DNA from 3 places in the Paenibacillus nitricinens genome. Region 2 is predicted to be linked to each of the others. Evidence: riboswitches for the same ligand, from Rfam matches in the RefSeq annotation. Region 2 holds a riboswitch; each other region holds the start of a gene.

Region 1 (2,271 bases), 3.3 Mb from region 2:
GGATTTTACTAGTAGAGCTGACGAGAACGGGTCTATGGGGGACGTAAGTCGTTCCTTTAATACTATGATTGACAAGCTCAAGAAGATTTTGACAGAAGCATCGCAGATCACGCGCCAGGTTATGGATGCAAGCCGTGGAATCGAAGATAAGAATCAGAACTTAAAAATTGTCATGGCACAGGTAGCCTCTTCGTCAAATGAGCTAGCTCTTGGGGCAAATGAAATATCTACGGATATCGCTGAAATGACAGAATCTATTAAAGATATTGAGAATAAAGTCTCCAATTATACGAACTCAACGAAAGAAATGAACAGACGTTCAATACATACATTAGAACTAGTTGAACAAGGGCGCCAATCCGTAGATACTCAAGCTGAAGGCATGCGCAAAAACATCCAGGCTACTCAAAAAGTAGCGGATACTATCGAGGCCTTGTCTCATAATGCTCGCGGAATAACGATGATCACAAAGACCATCACTGAGATCGCTGAACAGACTAACCTGTTATCGCTGAATGCCTCCATCGAAGCAGCACGTGCCGGAGAACATGGTCGAGGATTTGCAGTAGTCGCACAGGAGGTCCGTAAGCTTGCCGAGGAATCAACGGCTTCAACAAAGGAAGTCTTTGGTTTAGTTCGGAGCATTGAAACTGATATTAAACAAGCGATTGACAATATCGCTATCAACGAAGAAGTCGTACAGGTACAGAATGAGATGATCACTCAATCTGCTCATATCTTTGCTCAAATTGTACAAAGTGTGCAGTATATTACCGAGCAGATCTCTTCCTTCTCTTCTGAAAGTGATCTTATGCTGGAAAGTGCCTTGAAAATCTCAGGTGCAATAGAAAATATATCTGCAATCACTCAGGAAACTGCTGCTGGCACCGAAGAAGTATCGGCTGCAATGAATGAACAAATTAATGCCCTGCAGTCCGTCGCAGAAGAAACTGAGAAAATGACACAGGCCGTATTTAATCTACAGAAAACGATCCATATCTTCAAGTTTTAAACAACTTGCATAACGAATAAACCAAGCCATAAACCGTCCTCTAAGTTTGTCTTAGGGGACGGTTTATTTTCTATTATTTCATAGGTTTGACAAGACTTTCGTCAAAATTCGAGTTAATTTGCGATAATATATTGACAAAGGATGATCCCAAGGAATATATTGTAAAGGAAAATTATTCTTATAAATTTTAAATTAATATAGGCAAAATCTTCGAAAGAGGATGACGCAAAACCATGGATCTACAGCCTCATTTTTACTCTGAGGCCATGATTGCCAGGTTGCTAAGGACCCGGGACGGCTGAACTATTGTTCAGTCTTTACGGCGATTTACGCCACCAACCTGTGCCCTTTTTCGGAGCACAGGTTTTCTATTTTTGAGTTTATTGATCAATCAGATCACTTCGAAAGATCAATAACATAATAAATATTAATCAACTTGTGAGGTGTATCTTTTGAAGACAGTCGCAGATTATATGGCGGAAGCACTACGTAACCTCGGAGTGACCCATTCTTTTGGGATCATTGGTAAATCGATTTGTCCCGTAGTTCTTAAGATGGTAGACTATGGTATTGAATTTATTCCAGGGAGACATGAATCCAGCTCCGGATTCGCAGCAGCTGGATACGCGCTGAAAACTGGTAATCTAGGCGTAGCATTTGGTACTTCTGGTCCAGGCGGAACTAACCTGCTTACAGCAGCAGCACATGCGAAAGCCAACAACTTGCCAGTGCTGTTTATTACGGGCCACCAATCTATTAAAGAGCTTGGAATCCCCCAATGTCAGGACTCTTCCTCTTACTTAGCTGATTTAGCGGAGATGTTCAGACCTGCCACCTTGTTCAGTAAACTTATTGAACGCGGTGATCACTTTAGTACTATTTTTAATCATGCGATTTCAATTGCTCTTAACCAACGTGGGCCTGTTCATCTTTGTGTGCCGTTTGATGTACAGACAGAAGGATTGGAAGAGTGCAATATTGTAATTCCCGAACGCGAATCTCTAGTAAGTCTAGCGAATATCGACAGAGTAGTTGATGCTATCAATGCCTCAAAGAATCCTTTGATTATTGCAGGTAAAGGGGTCAATCGATCTGGGGCGCATAGCCAGCTTATTCAGCTCGCTGAAACTTTTAATATACCAGTAGTAACATCACCTGGTGGTAAAGGGGCTATGGTTTGGGATCACCCACTCTATCATGGTCCTATTGGTGTTGGAGGTTGCACCCACGGGGATGACCTGTTGAATAAAAGTGATCTA
Region 2 (2,271 bases):
TGTCTGGAGACAGCTGGAGGAAGCAGGGATGGCAGAATCATCTTATCTGGCCACCGGCCGCGGTCAAGTAGAAATGATACAAAGCCAACTGGGAAGTCATGTGCCGATTATCGTTGAACCGGAGCGTAGGGATACTTTTCCGGCCATCGCCTTAACAGCTACCTATCTTTATTCGGTTGCAGGTGTTTCTCCAGCGGAGACGATAGCCATTTTGCCTGTTGATCCTTATGTAGAAGCATCCTTTTTCGATACCATAGCTATGCTTGAGGGGACCATGCTGGAAAGCGGAGCAAATCTGGCACTAATGGGTGTTGTTCCTGAACATGCCTCAGAGAAATACGGATATATCATTCCTACCACTGAAGAGGCGGGGGGGAATGGTTTTATGAAGGTGAGTCACTTTCAAGAGAAACCAGACCGCATACAAGCAGAACAGCTCATCGAACAAAATGCATTGTGGAATTGCGGAGTGTTTGCCTTCCGTTTAGGCTACTTGTTAGATATTTTGCAGCGTAAAGGGTTGCCTTTAGGATATGAAGAATTGCAGAAGCAGTATAAGCTATTGTCTTCCATCAGCTTTGATTATGAGGTGGTGGAGAAAGAAGAACATATTGTGGTGCAGCCTTATGATGGATTCTGGAAGGATCTTGGAACTTGGAATACGCTGACAGAGGAAATGAGCAGCAAGCATGTAGGAAAAGGTTTTGTGACGGCGGATTCTGAGGGGACTTGCTTGATTAATGAGCTGGATATTCCGATTACGGTAATTGGTGCGAAGGATCTGATCATCGCGGCTAGCCCGGATGGTATTCTGGTTACCCATAAAGCTGAGAGCCCACGGATTAAAGAAGTGCTGAAGACCTTTGAACAGAGACCGATGTATGAGGAACGCCGCTGGGGTCATTACAAAGTTATTGATTATGTGAAATACGACGAGGGTAATGAAGTGCTGACCAAACGGATTTTTATATCCGAGGGGAATAATATCAGCTATCAATTACATCGCAAGCGTAGTGAAATTTGGACAATCGTCAGCGGCGAAGCAAGTATTGTGCTGAATGAGAAGAAACATAATGTGAAGGCTGGGGACGTGGTACGTATCCCGGAAGGAACGAAGCACGCGATCCTTGCTTTGACGGATGTTGAGTTTATAGAGGTACAGACGGGTTCTGAGTTAGTAGAAGAAGATAATATTCGTATTACTTTAGACTGGAATGATATAGAACTACAACAATTCATTTCATAGGTCTAACCTATCTATTTAACCAATCTGAAATTTCTTTAAACAGGTAAATTGACTCAATTATCAAAAAAAGTCATAAAAACACTAAATATATCATTAATTGTCGTCGATACTTACGGTAAGAGAGATTATTTCTCTTAAATTGAAAAGGCAAACCTATCGAAAGGTAGGGACGCAAAGCTATAGGGCCTTCGAAAGAGTGGCAGCCTGGCTACCGAAAGGGAGATTATTTTGAAAGCTTACCGTACGTATCGATTATTTGGCGCATTTCTGTCACTCGTCCTGTTTCTGACTGCACTTCCGCTTACTGTTGGAATTTCGCCGTCTGTTGTCATAGCTGCTTCAAATTCTGGTACCCCAGTTACCCCAGGAGCCTCACCCGAAGCCGTAAAGCTGCTTAACTATCTTTACTCGATTTCAGGAAAAGGTATTATTGCTGGTCAACATGACTATTTAGAAAGTCCAGATGAAATTAACAATATGCTGAAGGGAACAAGCGGACAGTACGCAGCTCTTCACGGTTATGAACTGGGCGCGATCAGTGGCCAGTCCGAAGGAACGATGGCCTGGCAGCGTCAAAATGTGGTGAACAGCGCCATCAACTGGAATAAAGCGGGCGGGATCGTAGCTATGACTTTTCATGCTAACCTGCCAGGCACCGCTTATGACTGGGGTAATGTGAAAAAAACGCTTAGCCAAAGTGAGTTCGATAGTTACGTTACACCGGGTACCAAGCAATATAACAGTCTGATCGCTGAACTTGATAAGGTAGCAGTCTCCCTAAAGAGCTTACGTGATGCCAACGTTCCGGTACTTTGGAGACCCTATCATGAAATGAACGGAAACTGGTTCTGGTGGGGGAAGAAAAACAACTTTTCAAAACTTTGGAATGTTATGTATGACCGTTTTGTTAACGTTCATAAATTAAATAATTTGTTATGGGTATGGAGTCCGAATGCTCCGAATGTTTGGTCAGATCCTTATGCGTCAACTTATCCAGGAGCAGATAAAGTAGATATTCTGGCAGC
Region 3 (2,271 bases), 690 kb from region 2:
TGAATTGAAAAATTTAACACCAGATCTCGTAGAAAAGCTACCGTTCATAGGTAATGAGGCATCCGGCATTAAAGCAGGTACATCTGATAGCTTCACCGTCCAATTCAAATTTGTGGATGACGGTAAAGATCAGAACATTTTCCAAAAAGATGTGTTGACACTGACTTGGGATTTCTTTGCTAAGCAATCCGCTGGAGTCGCTAGATAATCTAATAAGTCTTCCATTCGAAGAGCAGCAGATTCTTATTCCGGAAAGCGGATAAGTAGATGCTGCTTTTCTCTTTACAATAAACTTTGTCGAATTTATCGATATTTGCTATACTAATAACAAAAAATACGGAGGGGCGTCAGCATAGTGGCACAAAATATGGGCCAACGTATCCAGCATCTCCGCCTAGAAAAGGGATTCTCCCTATCTGAGCTTGCGGACAGAGCGGATGTTGCTAAATCGTATCTTAGCAATGTGGAGAGAAACATCCAATCCAATCCTTCCATCCAGTTTATCGAAAAGATCGCCGATGCGCTTCAGGTATCCATCCATGCTTTGCTCTATGGAGAGCCTAATGATGCTGAGGAATCGCCTTTAGATTCGGAATGGTTCCGATTGGTGCAGGAAGCTATGGCCTCAGGCATAAGCAAACGCGAATTCAAGGAGTTTCTGGACTACCAGAAATGGCGCCTGGATCAGAAGGACTAATCCTTCATCTGATCTAATAAGATCCTCTTCTACTCATACTATCAAACATAAACGCCTTCGCCCTCCTAACATGGATGGCCTAGGCGTTTTATATTCTAACCATGTATCGTGTACAACTTATAGAAAAAGGACACAGCGATTTATCGCCATGCCCTTTTTCGGTATATAACGCTCTAATGTATTACTGCACGGCTTGCACAGTCTTCTCCTGAAAGAATCGACGAATTTCATCTGCCTTTATGCCAGCCTTCTTAGCTGCTAATAATAAATGTACCCACTCTACGTCTACATCAATAACCTGCTGTTCTCTGTTGCTTCCCTGGTTGGACTTGTCCAAAAAATCTCCTCCTAAGATTTTACGTCCCCAGGCAATCCGGCTGTCATAGTATTTCTACCTTAGACCCGCGACTTTGTGCCCCTGTCTTTCGGCAGGTTTACCTTTTACTGGACCCTTTACACGAAAGGATCTACTTCAAAAAGGATGAAAAACGCTAACTGCAATAACATTATACTATACTAAAGTGGAAAAGTGTGTCGATTTCTGATTAGTTTTTCCATTAAAAAACAAAAAATAGAAGCTCTTTTCTGTGATATCTTGTCCTATTAACACGATACTCGTCCTATTCATAAAATTAATTAAGACAATATAATGATGCTTCCTTCCCTATTAGTTAAAAATAAGGATATTAGAATCATTTTAGTGGGCCTTAGGAATGGGTAATGAGAAGAAACAGCGTTCTTTTCATTAGAACAAGCTAACCCATACCATTTTGCGAACGTATTGGACGAAAGAATGAATTGATTACACGTGTGGAAAGTAGCACAATAAGATGAGAAATGAAACCGCAATCATCACAGCTCCAGTAAGCGTTGACACAAAATGTCACGTATGGAGTTCATCCGTTAAGGAGGATGTATTCATGGCAGCCAAAGAGCCCTATAACGAATCCATTTGGAGTAAGTATTACGGACCCAATTTAGGCTACATTCAAGAAAGATATGAACAGTTTGTGAAAGATCCATCCACCGTAGAGAATAATTATCGCGAGCTTTTTACAAATTCGGGTCCCCCACCCCTAACACCGGACAGCGAACCGGCTCCACAGCCTCGCATTTCGGGAGACACCGAATGGCTTAGAAAGGCAGTAAGAGCTTCCAAGCTAATCGCTAATATTCGTATATATGGCCATATGGCCGCTGATATTGATCCGCTTGAGCGTGATCACAATCCCATGGCTAAATATCTCGAACTCGAAACCTATGAGCTGACTCGTGAGGATCTGATCGCACTACCTGCCACGCTCATTTGGGAGAATGCCCCGAATGATGTGCATACCGGATGGGATGCAGTTCAGCGTATGCGTCAGGCTTACACCAAGACGATCGCCTATGAATTCGGGCATGTGCATGAAGAAGAAGAACTGAAATGGTTGAACAGACAGGCAGAATCCACAAGCTCACCAGCGCCTTTAAATAATACAGAACGTAAAGAGCTGCTAAACCGCCTGATCCAAGTCGAGCAATTCGAAACCTTCCTCCACAAAACCTTTGTGGGTCAGAAGCGTTTCAGCTTG

Evidence for each region. Region 2 has a riboswitch for cyclic di-GMP ahead of ACN6KS_RS04885 (glycosyl hydrolase). Riboswitches for the same ligand answer to the same signal wherever they lie in the genome.
Region 1: linked by a shared signal. The riboswitch ahead of ACN6KS_RS20650 (thiamine pyrophosphate-binding protein) and the one ahead of ACN6KS_RS04885 (glycosyl hydrolase) in region 2 are both predicted to bind cyclic di-GMP.
Region 3: linked by a shared signal. The riboswitch ahead of ACN6KS_RS01845 (anti-repressor SinI family protein) and the one ahead of ACN6KS_RS04885 (glycosyl hydrolase) in region 2 are both predicted to bind cyclic di-GMP.

Annotation. Positions count from the first base shown of each region.
Region 1 covers NZ_CP183948.1:4,631,936-4,634,206, forward strand. The annotation lists gene ACN6KS_RS20645 (methyl-accepting chemotaxis protein) at 1-1,012, shown strand, start outside; cyclic di-GMP riboswitch class I at 1,203-1,298, shown strand; gene ACN6KS_RS20650 (thiamine pyrophosphate-binding protein) at 1,456-2,271, shown strand, end outside.
Region 2 covers NZ_CP183948.1:1,100,824-1,103,094, forward strand. The annotation lists gene ACN6KS_RS04880 (sugar phosphate nucleotidyltransferase) at 1-1,246, shown strand, start outside; cyclic di-GMP riboswitch class I at 1,383-1,462, shown strand; gene ACN6KS_RS04885 (glycosyl hydrolase) at 1,475-2,271, shown strand, end outside.
Region 3 covers NZ_CP183948.1:415,229-417,499, reverse strand. The annotation lists gene ACN6KS_RS01855 (TasA family protein) at 1-208, shown strand, start outside; gene ACN6KS_RS01850 (helix-turn-helix domain-containing protein) at 368-697, shown strand; gene ACN6KS_RS01845 (anti-repressor SinI family protein) at 879-1,034, opposite strand; cyclic di-GMP riboswitch class I at 1,062-1,146, opposite strand; gene ACN6KS_RS01840 (2-oxoglutarate dehydrogenase E1 component) at 1,618-2,271, shown strand, end outside.